2 regions of the Caloranaerobacter ferrireducens genome follow, and region 2 is predicted to be linked to the other one. Evidence: riboswitches for the same ligand, from Rfam matches in the RefSeq annotation. Region 2 holds a riboswitch; the other holds the start of a gene.
The links. Region 2 has a riboswitch for FMN ahead of ribD (bifunctional diaminohydroxyphosphoribosylaminopyrimidine deaminase/5-amino-6-(5-phosphoribosylamino)uracil reductase RibD). Riboswitches for the same ligand answer to the same signal wherever they lie in the genome.
Positions count from the first base shown of each region.

Region 1: linked by a shared signal. The riboswitch ahead of BFN48_RS07780 (ECF transporter S component) and the one ahead of ribD (bifunctional diaminohydroxyphosphoribosylaminopyrimidine deaminase/5-amino-6-(5-phosphoribosylamino)uracil reductase RibD) in region 2 are both predicted to bind FMN.

Region 1 is NZ_MDJR01000004.1:102,210-108,608, forward strand. Features, by position in the region: gene tsaB (tRNA (adenosine(37)-N6)-threonylcarbamoyltransferase complex dimerization subunit type 1 TsaB) at 1-535, opposite strand, end outside; gene tsaE (tRNA (adenosine(37)-N6)-threonylcarbamoyltransferase complex ATPase subunit type 1 TsaE) at 535-1,017, opposite strand; gene BFN48_RS07775 (pyridoxal phosphate-dependent aminotransferase) at 1,059-2,243, opposite strand; gene BFN48_RS07780 (ECF transporter S component) at 2,428-3,030, opposite strand; FMN riboswitch at 3,242-3,359, opposite strand; gene BFN48_RS07785 (amidohydrolase) at 3,532-4,692, opposite strand; gene BFN48_RS07790 (hybrid sensor histidine kinase/response regulator) at 4,670-6,399, opposite strand, start outside.
Region 2 is NZ_MDJR01000005.1:87,853-94,251, forward strand. Features, by position in the region: gene BFN48_RS08680 (nucleotidyltransferase family protein) at 1-513, shown strand, start outside; gene ribH (6,7-dimethyl-8-ribityllumazine synthase) at 602-1,063, opposite strand; gene BFN48_RS08690 (bifunctional 3,4-dihydroxy-2-butanone-4-phosphate synthase/GTP cyclohydrolase II) at 1,065-2,279, opposite strand; gene BFN48_RS08695 (riboflavin synthase) at 2,294-2,944, opposite strand; gene ribD (bifunctional diaminohydroxyphosphoribosylaminopyrimidine deaminase/5-amino-6-(5-phosphoribosylamino)uracil reductase RibD) at 2,946-4,052, opposite strand; FMN riboswitch at 4,141-4,258, opposite strand; gene BFN48_RS08705 (CLC_0170 family protein) at 4,455-4,670, shown strand; gene BFN48_RS08710 (spore germination protein) at 4,682-6,232, shown strand; gene BFN48_RS08715 (GerAB/ArcD/ProY family transporter) at 6,255-6,399, shown strand, end outside.

The sequences.
Region 1 (6,399 bases), on a different contig from region 2:
TCTCTCCTAAAACCTCAAGTATTCTCTGCCTGTAAACTAATGTACCATCTCCATTAACAATAATACTTTCATCTCTTTCTTTTAAAATATCCATAAGTTCATCTAACTCTATTGTGTCTGCTTTTTGTATAACACAAAGACTACCATTTTCCCATTTGTAAATTCCAGTAAATACTCTATCCCTTCTAGCATCTATCATTGGTACAATAATCCCCTCAGAATAAGGTAAATTAAATGCTAGAGCATCTAATGTAGGTATACCAATAACTGGCTTATTCAAAACATGAGCTAAACTCTTTATAGTTGCTACTCCAATTCTTAAACCTGTAAATGAACCTGGTCCGATTGATACTGCAAAAATATCTATATCCTCTGGTTTTAATTCACTATTTTCTAAAATTTCTTTTATTATAGGCATTATTTTCTGAGAATGAGTTCTTTTATTATTTAATATATACTCACCGATCAATTTATCTTCATCAAGTATAGCACAAGTTGCAACAATACTAGACGTATCTACCGCAAGTATCTTCACTATTTGATCAACTCCTTAACAATTTCTTCATATCGTTTCCCTTTAGCTTCTATTATTATTTCTCTTTCGTTAAATTCTTTTCCTCTTTTTATAGTAATATCTAATCTTTCTAAAGGTAGTATATCTTCTATTATACTAGCCCATTCAATGATAGTAACTCCTTCTGAATATATATATTCTTCAAATCCTAAATCATACATCTCATCTATATCGTCTATCCTATATACATCAAAATGATATACTGGATATCTTCCCTCATATTCATTAATCAATGTAAAAGTAGGACTAGTAACATAATCTTTAACATCAAGTCCTTTAGCTATTGATTGTGTTAATGTTGTTTTTCCCGCTCCTAAATCACCATTTAAACACAAAACATCCCCACTTTTTAAAAGTGTTCCTAATTTATATCCAAAAAAATTAGTTTCTTCAGGACTGTTTGTTTTTATCTTAACCATAATTTCATCCTTCCTTATTTTCATTCCCTCATCTTATGTATCATAGTAACAAATAATTGTAAAGTCTATCTGCTAATTTTTTGTATGAATTCTGCAATTCTATTTAATCCTTCTGTTAACGTATCTATACTACATGCATAAGAAATCCTTATATAATCATCCATTCCAAAAGCTATGCCAGGTACAACAGCTACCTTACTTTCTTCAAGTAATCTGTCTGCGAAATGAATAGAAAAACTCCCATCATAATTCATATTTTGCTTTAATTGCGAAATGTCGATAAATAAGTAAAAAGCTCCTTCAGGATAAATAAATGATAATGGTTTTATTTTATTTAATATTGAAACTATCCTATCTCTACGACTTTTATAAACCTTAACCATCTCATTTATTTCTTCTTCACAATAAGATAGTGCTCCGAATGCTGCCCATTGTGATATTGTTGAAGGATGAGAAACTAAATGCCCTTGTATAGTAGAAATAGCTTTGGCTATTTCTTTATTAGAAGCTGAATATCCTACTCTCCATCCAGTCATAGAAGCTGATTTAGAAAGTCCATTTATAGTTATTGTTATATCTTTAGCTTCCTTAGAAATAGCAGCAATACTTTTATAATCGTCAATATAGCGTATCTTTTCATATATTTCATCTGAAATTATATATATATTGTTCTCTAAACAAAACTTAACTATAGGAATTAACTCTTTTTCTCTATATATACTTCCAGCTGGATTTGATGGATTCGAAATTATTATCGCCTTTGTCCTTGAACTTTGAGCCTCTTTCAATTCTTCAACTGTAACCTTGAAATTGTTAGATTTATCTGTTTCTACAAATACAGGTTTTCCTCCTACCAATTTAACCATCTCAGGATAACTTACCCAATATGGCTTAGGTATAAGCACCTCGTCCCCTTCATCTAACAAAGCTAATAATGAATTAGTTATAGAATGTTTAGCTCCACTAGACACAACTATCTCATCAACTTCATAATTGATTCCATTTTCAGTCCAAAGTTTGTTTTGAATAACTTTTTTTAGTTCCTTTAAACCTGAAGCGGAGTCATATTTTGTTTTATTATTATGTATAGCCTTAATCGCTTCTTCTTTCGCTTTATCTGGAGTAAAAAAATCTGGTTCTCCAATACTTAGATTAATTATGTCTAGACCTTCTTCTCTAAGTTTTTGAACCTTATTACTTATACCAATTGTAAATGACGGAGTAATATTGTTTAATCTTTTAGATAGCATCTACTCTCTCCCCTTTATATTGTTCTTTATCACCATATATTTTTATTATAATCCATAGGAAATTATATTCCTATTAATTTTAAAGATAATTTTAAATATAATTTCCGTAGTTCGTTATTCGCTACTCGTCATTCGCTATTCGTCAAAAAAATGTAAAATCGAGGGCTATGCCCTCGATTCTCAATTACTTGTGTAAAATTGGTGATATTTTCTTATACAATACGATCGTAGCCAATGATACAATTATCCCTTTTAATAAATTGAAAGGAACTATTGCAAATAAGATAAAAGTTTTATAGTCAGCAACAAATTTATTAACTTTGGCACCCATTTCAACAAAAGCATCTATCGGAGCACCAAACAGTTTTGCATAAAACGGTATTAAGAAGTAATAATTTGATAAAGAAGCTACAAGCGTCATCATTACAGTCCCTATAACCATACCTAAAACTGCATTTTTAAATGTTTTTTTCTTAAGATAGATATAACTTGCAGTATAAACTAATACGCTTCCTACTAAGAAATTGGCTAACTCTCCAACTCCCATAGTTACAGTTCCTTTAATTACAAGATGAAGTATATTTTTAACAAATTCAATTATAACTCCAGCCATAGGACCTAATGCAAAAGCTCCTATTAAAGCAGGTATATCACTTAAGTCAATCTTTAGAAACTCTGGTGTAAACCATAAAGGTACTTCAATATACATAATAAGAAATGCAAGTACTGATAAAACAGATATTTTAGTAAGCATTCTAGTATTAAGTCTTTCTTTTAGTGTTAACATGATACCCCTCCATTATATTTTTTCTTTTTTCACGGGAGGATTAGTAACAAAATCCTCAATTTTAAAACAACAAGGATGATTTTGTTGAAATCCATAAACGGAAATTATATTGTTAATTATCCACGATTTAATAAAGTATATAATTTCCTATGAATTATAAATTAAAAGCTCCTGAAGACGATCTTCAGGAGCATACATACACAACAATTGTACTAATCTTCTCCCATCCAGACTTTAACTGTCGGCCCTGGAATCTCACCAGGTCAACTGCAATGCAGCTCGCGGGCTATACCGCCGGTCGGGAATTTCACCCTGCCCTGAAGACTAGAAAGAAATATATTTAATTCTTAACTTTATTATCACATTATTATCTATTTTTGTCAAGAAGTAAAATACCGTCTTTCGCTATTCGCTACTCGGCATTCGACTGTCGAAAAGCGAAAAGCCAATGACGTATAGCCAGCACCCAGTACCAAGTACCTAGTCCCCAGTACCTAGCACCTATCTTTTATAAACCACCTTACCATCAATTATTGTTACATATACTTTACAATCAACATCTCTTAATGGATGACCATCAAATATAACGATATCAGCATCTTTACCTACTTCAATACTTCCAACTCTATCATCTATTCCTAATATTTCAGCAGCATTTATAGTTATAGCTTTAAATGCTTCCATTTCATCCATACCTGCTTTTACAGCAAGTCCAGCACAAAGAGGTAAATACTGCAATGGTATTACTGGCGAATCTGTCATTATTGCAACTTTAACACCAGCTTTTTGTAATATTCCAGGAGTTTCAAAAGTTAAATTCTTAAGTTCAAATTTACTTCTATCAGTTAAACTTGGACCAACTATAGCATATTTACCTTCTTTTACTAAATGTTCTACAATTAAATGACCTTCAGTACAATGATCTAAAGTTATATCTACATCAAACTCCTTAGCTATCCTTATAGCTGTTAGTATATCATCTGCTCTATGAGCATGAGCCTTAAGCGGTATTTCTTTTCTAATTACCTTTGCCATAGCTTCCATTTTAATATCAAATTCAGGCATTTTTGATTCATCTTCTTTAGCTTTTTCTAATTTCTCAACATATCTTTTAGCTTTAAAAAGTGTTTCCCTAAGTTTTGCTGCAGTTGCCATCCTTGTAATTGGAGATTTCTTTTGACTATGATAAACCCTCTTAGGATTTTCTCCAAAAGCTATTTTCATAGCCAAAGGTTCTTTTACAATCATATCATCTATTCTATCTCCATATGTCTTTATGGCTGCAAATTGTCCTCCAACTACATTAGCACTACCTGGGCCTGTCGCTACACATGTAACGCCACCTTCATATGCCTCTTTAAACGTTCTATCCATAGGATTTATACCATCAATAGCTCTCAAATGTGGAGTTATTGGGTCAACCCACTCATTGCCGTCATCTCCTTCAAAACCTATACCATCTTCCCATAATCCTAAATGACAATGTGCATCAATTAATCCTGGAGTTACAAGTTTTCCTTTAGCATCAATTACTTCAACATCTAGTGGTACAACTATGTCTTTACCCACTTCCTTAATCTTTCCATTTTCTATTAAAATACTCCCATTTTCAATTATTTCTCCAGTCATAGTCAAAATTTTACCGTTTTGAATTAATAACATTTCTTTTTCCCTCCAATTCTCTCTTTTTATCAATTACGTTTTTTACAGCTTTAATAACCTCTTTAATTGTACAAGGCTTATGCATTATATATTCTATTTCACTTAAATCTTGTCCCTCTAAGTCATTGGGCCATCCTGTCATCAGGATAATTTTCAAATCCTTTTTAACACTTTTTATTTGTTTAGAAAGCCTAATACCATTCATCTTCGGCATAGCTAAATCACAAATTATTATATCATATTCCTTTCTAGATAGTCTCTTTAAAACATTATTACTATTAGTTTCAATATCAGATTCTATTCCAACTATCCTAAGCATCTTTTTTAAAGAGTATGCTACATGAGCCTTATCATCTACAATTAACACATTTAGTCCATTAAACTTCGGTAAAATGTTATCATCATCAGCATATTTTTCCCCTTTTTGATGTCTATTAAATGAAATAGTAAACTTTGTTCCTACTCCAACTTCACTCTCTACTTCTATACTCCCATTATAGCTGGCTATTATATTTTTAGCTATACTTAAGCCTAAACCTGTTCCTCTAGATTCCTTTGTACTAAAAAACGGTTCAAAAATTCTGTCTTTAACTTCATCTGGTATTCCACATCCTGTATCTTCAATACAAACATAAGCCTTATCTCCTCTGTCATAAGTTGTTACCGTCAACTTGCCTCCATTTTCCATAGAATCTATAGCATTCAATATTATATTAAGAATTACCTCCCTTATCTCGTGAGCATCACAATATATATAGCTGTTTGAGTTCAACTCTTTCACTAAAGTAAATTCTTTTCCTTTTACGGCATAGATGTTATTCCATTTAGGTCTTGCCATATCTATTGAAGTTTCCACAATACTATTAAGAAGTATTGACTTCTTGTTAGAACTTACTTTTTTCCTCGTGATTTTCTGTATTTTGTTAACTATCGCCTTGCCATCAAGAGCCGAATTATATATTATTTCCAGATTTTTCTTTATATTTTCATCTTGTACCTGATATAAAAGCAGTTGAGATAGACCTATGATAGTAGTCAATATATTATTAAAATCATGTGCTATTCCTCCAGCAAGTTCACCTAATGTCTTAAGCTTTTCAGCTTTTAACAAATCCTCTTGATGCTTCTCGATTTGTTTTTGCTTATCCAACAAAGCTAGTATTGTATTGCCAATTGCTTTTAGGAAAGACATATGATGATAGAAATGCTGTCTACTGTTATAAGAGGCTAATACAAGAAATGCAATAGGACTGTTTTCATCTTTACCTATAGGTATCTCAACAAATGATTTAATACCAAGTTCATTCATTAGTCTGGCCTTATTGCAACTTTCTAATTTACTGACATCATAGACTTCTATTCCCTGTCTGAATTTCTCTCGAAGTCCGTTTTTGCTTAAAGTTCGACTTGTAATATATCTTGTAATATATTTATCAATTTCATAAGGCAAATTGTACTTTATTATAAATTCTAAATTAAATTCAGTATCTAAATATGTAAAAATCAATCCAAAGCTAGCATTTACTACTTTACAAATTTTTTCTAATGCTGTTTCCAATAGATGTCTGCTATTATGTTTATATGAGATATCCAGAATAAGTTCATTTAACAATTCAAGTTTCTTATTCTCTTTATATAATTCAACTTTATCTAAGTATAAAATTCTTAAATATTTATAAAAAAGTTCTATCTCGTTAGGGTTATCTA
Region 2 (6,399 bases):
ATAGATAATGTAATTGCAGGAGTAGACTATTTTAAAGAAGATTCTATGATATTGATATCTACTTGTGATATTCCGCTTTTGACAGGTGAAGCTGTATATGATTTTGTAAAAAAATCATTAGAGTCAAAGGCAGATGTTTGTTATCCAATAATTGAAAAAAGTATTTGTCTTGAAAAATATCCGGAAGCAGTTAGAACTTATGCTAAGCTTAAAGATGGCTATTTTACAGGTGGGAATTTGATATTAATAAATCCAAAAGTTCTAGATAGATGTATAATAAAGGCAAAACAAATGATAGAATATAGAAAAAATCCTGTAAAAATGAGTAAAGTATTAGGGTTTACTTTCTTATTGAAACTTGTTGTTGGCAGACTTACTATTGAGAGCGCAGAAAAAAGAGTATCTAAAATTTTAAGATTGAAGCCAAAGGCAATAATAACATCATACCCTGAAATTGGGAATGATGTGGACAAACCTGAAGATTTAAATATGGCTGAAAAATATTTAAGTTAGACTGAGGGTTTATACCCTCAGCCTAAAGTATATTATATAATAGCAGTTTATACTTCGAACATAAGCCCGAAGTTTGTGAGTTTATGATTTACAATTCTTTTAAAAGGTTCACCATTTCAATAGCAGTTAAAGCAGATTCATAGCCTTTGTTACCAGCTTTTGTTCCAGCTCTTTCAATAGCTTGTTCGATAGTATCTGTAGTTAAAACGCCAAATATCACAGGTATTTCAGTATCTAAAGATACTTTTGCTATGCCTTTTGAAACTTCGCTTGCTACATAATCAAAATGAGGTGTAGCTCCTCTTATTACTGCTCCTAGGCAGATTACTGCATCATATTTTTTAGATTTAGCCATTTTTTTAGCTATTAGGGGAATTTCAAAGGAACCAGGAACCCAGGTTATTTCAATATCTCTTTCATTTACTCCATGTCTTTTGAGTCCGTCTAAAGCACCAGAAAGAAGTTTGCTACTTATAAACTCGTTAAACCTACCAACTATAATTCCAAACTTTAAACCTTGGGCAATTAATTTACCTTCATAGATTTTCATATTATTCTTCCTCCTTTAAAAAGTCTAACATGTGTCCCATTTTTTTCTTTTTAGTTTTTAAATAGTATTCATTTTTTTCATTACAGCTTACTTCAATAGGTATTCTTTCAACTATTTTAAGGCCATAACCTGATAAACCTGAAAGTTTTTTTGGATTGTTTGTCATGAGTTTTATATTTTTAACTCCTAAATCTACAAGTATTTGTGCTCCGATTCCATAATCTCTTAAGTCTTCAGGAAATCCTAAAGCGAGATTGGCTTCTACTGTATCCATACCTTTATCTTGGAGTGCATATGCCTTTAACTTATTTATTAAACCTATGCCTCTCCCTTCTTGACGTAAGTATAATAAAATGCCTTTGCCTTCCTCATTAATTTTTTTCAATGCAGCCTGCAGCTGTTCTCCGCAGTCACATCTCATTGATCCAAAGGTATCACCTGTAAGGCATTCGGAATGGACCCTTACAAGTATAGGTTCATCTCCAGCTATATTACCTTTTACTAAAGCTATATGGTGTTCGTCGTTTAATTTATTCTGATATCCAATTATTTTGAATTTTCCATATTTTGTAGGCATATCAGCTTCTGCAACTTTTTTTATTAAGATTTCATTTTTTCTCCTATAGGATATTAAATCTGCTATAGTAATTATTTTGAGACTATGTTTTTTTGCAAATTTTATAAGTTGTGGAAGTCTTGCCATAGTACCGTCATCATTCATAATTTCACAAATTACACCTGCTGGGTATAAATTAGCAAGTCTGGCCAGGTCTACTGCAGCCTCCGTGTGTCCAGCTCTTTTTAAAACTCCACCTTGTCTTGCTTCAAGAGGAAATACATGGCCTGGTCTTTTAAAATCTTCAGGTTTAGCATTTTTATCTAAAACTTTTTTTATAGTAAGAGCTCTTTCGAAAGCTGAAATACCTGTTTTAGTTTCTTTAGCATCTATTGATATCGTAAAGGCAGTCGAATGTGAGTCAGTATTTACGCTAACCATTTGGGGTATATCAAGTGCTTTAAGTCTTTCAGAAATTATAGGCATGCAGATAAGCCCTCTTCCGAATTTAGTCATGAAGTTAATTGCTTTTGGTGTAACTTTTTCTGCTGCCATTACAAGGTCGCCTTCATTTTCTCTGTCTTCATCATCTACTACGATAATCATTTTACCCTGCTTTATATCTACTATAGCTTCTTCTATAGTATTGAATTTAAACAAATTTATCACCTCTTTTATATAAATCCGTGTTCTTTTAGGAAATCCATATCTATACCTTTATCATCTTTTGTTTCCTTGCTGTAAATTAGGAATTTTTCGATATATTTTCCTATCATATCACATTCTAGATTAACTTCATCACCTAAAGATTTTTCTATAAGTGTTGTGACTTTTTTAGTATGGGGGATTATAGATACTTTAAATGTTTTATTATCAATGTAGGCTACTGTTAAGCTAATACCGTCAATGGCAATAGAACCTTTGTAGATGATATATTTCAACAATTCTTCAGGAGGTTTTATAGTAACCCATATTGCATTATCTTCTTTGTCAAATGACAGTATTTTACCTGTTCCATCGATATGACCGCTTACTAAATGTCCTCCTAGTCTATCGCCTAGTCTTAATGCTCTTTCGAGATTAACCTTACTTCCTGGCGCTAAATTTTTTAGATTACTTTTCCTAATAGTTTCAGGCATGACGTCTACGCTGAATGTATTATCAGTAAAATCTGTAACCGTTAAACATATTCCGTTTGTGCTAATACTATCTCCGATTTTTATGTCTTCCAATACTTTCTTTGCTTTTATGACTATTTTTACAGATTTAGTTCCCTTTAAAATCGATTTAACTATACCTACTTCTTCAACAAGACCAGTGAACAAGTTAATCACCTCCTTTGTTTCGTACATATCCTTCTATCATAATATCTTCATCTAACTTATGAATTTTAATATTATCTATGCAAAAAGAGTCTTTTATAAAGGGAACACCATCTCCATCTACAGGAGTTTTGGACAGATGACCACCGATTATTTTAGGTGCTATAAAGAAGTTTATTTTATCAACTATATTGGATTTTAAAGCGGAATAATTGAGAGTTCCTCCGCCTTCTAGAAGAACGCTGTCTATACCCATTTTACCCAACTTTTTCATAAGATAATTTAAGTCTACTTTGCCGTTTATAGTTGGTGCTGTTAAGACTTCTACTCCCAGGTCTTTAAGTTTTTTGATTTTGTTTTTGTCAGCTAAAATCGTAGTAGCTACTATAGTTTTTGCATCAGATATACCTTTAACTACTTTTGAGTCTAAAGGTATTTTGCATCTGCTATCCACAATAATTCTTACAGGATTTTTTCCTTTAAAATTCTTTAACCTTACTGTAAGTTGAGGGTCATCAACTATGACTGTATTTATTCCTACCATTATGGCACTGTATCTGTGCCTTAATTTATGAACGTACTGCCTAGAAGTTTCACTAGTAATCCATTTAGAATCAGAAAACTTTGTAGCTATCTTTCCATCTAGAGTCATTGCAGTTTTCAAGAGGCAGAAAGGAACTTTGGTTGTAATATATTTTATAAAGATTTCATTGAGTTTTTTTGCTTCATCTTCTAATATGCCTATTTCTACTTCAATTCCATTATTCTTAAGTATTTCTACACCTCTACCAGAAATTAAAGGGTTAGGGTCCAAGGTTGCTATAACAACTTTTTTAATACCGCTGCTTATTATTCTATTAACACAGGGAGGAGTTCTCCCAAAATGAGAACAGGGTTCTAAGGTTACATACATGATTGAATCTTCTGGATTTTCAATAACTGAATTTAAAGCTTCAACTTCTGCATGGTTTCCGCCAAAGTATTTATGATAGCCCTCGCCTATAATATTGTCATTCTTAACAATAACACAGCCTACCATCGGATTTGGGTTTACAAAACCAGCACCTTTTTCTGCCAATTCCAGTGCTTTTTTCATGTATTTTATATCCATTATCAATTGCCCCCATATATATAAAATAAAGCCCTGAAGTCAAAACTTCAGGGCATAAAATTTCAAAAAATATAGAATGATACAAATATTTTTCCTTCTTCCATCCAGACTATACTGTCGGCTCTGGAATTTCACCAGATCAACCGCTACTGCGGCTCGCGGGCTGTACCGCCGGTCGGGAATTTCACCCTGCCCTGAAGGAAATAAACATGTTCTATTATCATATTTAATTGTTTAAATAAAGCATATCATTATTGGATTTTAAAATCAAGTTTTTATATCAATTTCAAATAATTTCTTTTAATGAAACGTAAGCGAGTAATACTTCATTTTTTGCATAACATTGCATGTTATTGCAAATATTATATTTAACAAAAAAGTGGAAACCATAGAGGTGATATTTTGTCTTTAATAAAGTCAGTTATAAATGAACTTAAAGAGTTATATAGCTTATATATGGTTTTTTTAGTAGTGTTTATAGGTTTATTTACATATTTTGCTGATGGAATACACTTAAAAACTAAGGGAAATATTAAAGAATCGACTTTAGCAAAAATAATAGGAATTGTATATATAATTGGAGGACCATTATTTTATGTTTTACTTAAGATTTTGTGAGGAGGAGCTAAATGCCACTTAGGAAAAGAAATAAAAAAGAAGATACTAAACAAAAAAATAGCATATCTATATCAAAAGACATAGACATGAATTTGAAAAAGATAAAAGAGATATTGAAAGATTGTGATGACATAGTTTATAGAGAATTTACAGTTGGAGAAAGACAAAATTTCAGATTTGCAATTGTATATGTAGATGGTCTTGCTGACAAAATGCTAGTAAGCGATTATGTATTAGAATCCCTTATGCATCAGGCTAGAGGGTTAGAACCTAATCCTAATGGTGTTAAAAATAATTTATATGAATTAGTTAAAAAAGGGAATATTGCGATTACAGAGATAAAAGAAGTAGAAACTTTAAATGAGGCAATAGATAACATACTAGCAGGTGAAACAATACTTTTAATAAATAGATATCAAAAGATTATAATCGTATCGTCTCGTGGATGGCCTGTAAGAGGTTTGGCAGAACCTCAGACAGAGACAGTGATAAGAGGTCCAAGAGATGGTTTTGTAGAAACGCTTAAAGTCAATACTACATTGGTTAGAAGAAGAATAAGAGACCCTAAGCTTAAAATAAAAAACATGCAGATTGGCAGAAGGTCTAAAACAGATGTAGCTGTACTCTATATAGAGGATGTAGCAAATAAAGAGCTTGTTGAAGAGGTTATAAAGAGGCTTAAGACTATTAAAGTAGATGTAGTTTTAGAGAGTGGGATTATAGAGCAGTTTATAGAAGATAATTGGATATCACCTTTTCCACAGGTAGAGAATACAGAAAGACCTGATGCTGTAGCAGCAGCCTTATATGAAGGAAGAGTTGCTATACTTATTGATAATACACCTTTTGCACTTATAGTACCAGTAACTATTAGTACTTTACTACAGTCTTCTGAAGATTATTATGAAAGATGGATTATTACTTCTTTAATTAGAATTTTGAGATATATTGCATCTTTCATGGCTTTGTTATTACCTTCTATTTATATAGCAGTTACAGCATATCATCCAGGGATGCTTCCGACACAATTAGCTTTATATGTGGCAGCAACAAGAGAAGGAGTGCCATTCCCTGCTATTATTGAAGCATTTATTATGGAGGTTACTATAGAACTTCTTAGAGAAGCAGGTATGAGATTATCAGGACCTATTGGTACTACTATAGGTATAGTTGGAGGTTTAGTAATAGGTCAAGCAGCCGTTGAAGCAGGAATCGTGAGTCCTATGATGGTTATTATAGTTGCACTTACAACAATAGCATCATTTGCTGTACCTAGCTACAATATTGCAACGGGTTTTCGTTTTGTAAGGTTTGGTATAATGATTTTTTCAGCGATATTAGGGTTATACGGTATAATGTTAGCTTTATTAATATTAGGGACTCATTTGGTTAGATTAGAAAGTTTTGGGGTACCTTATATGTCACCTTATGTTTCTTTTAGTGAAACATATAACGACTTGAAGGATAGTTTAGTTAGAATGCCTATTCAGACTATGAAAAGAAGACCTAAATTTACAAATGTTTACGATAAAGACAGAATATTTTCTGACAGCGAAGAATAAGGGGTAAGAAGGTGCATAAGGAATGCTTAAAGGCAACGATAAGATATCAGCAAATCAAGTGATGTTTATTTTGCTTACGACAATCATTGGAGTAGGAATATTATCACTTCCCAGAAGTGTAGTTGAAAAGGCTAGTACTGACGGATGGATTCTAATAATATTAGGTG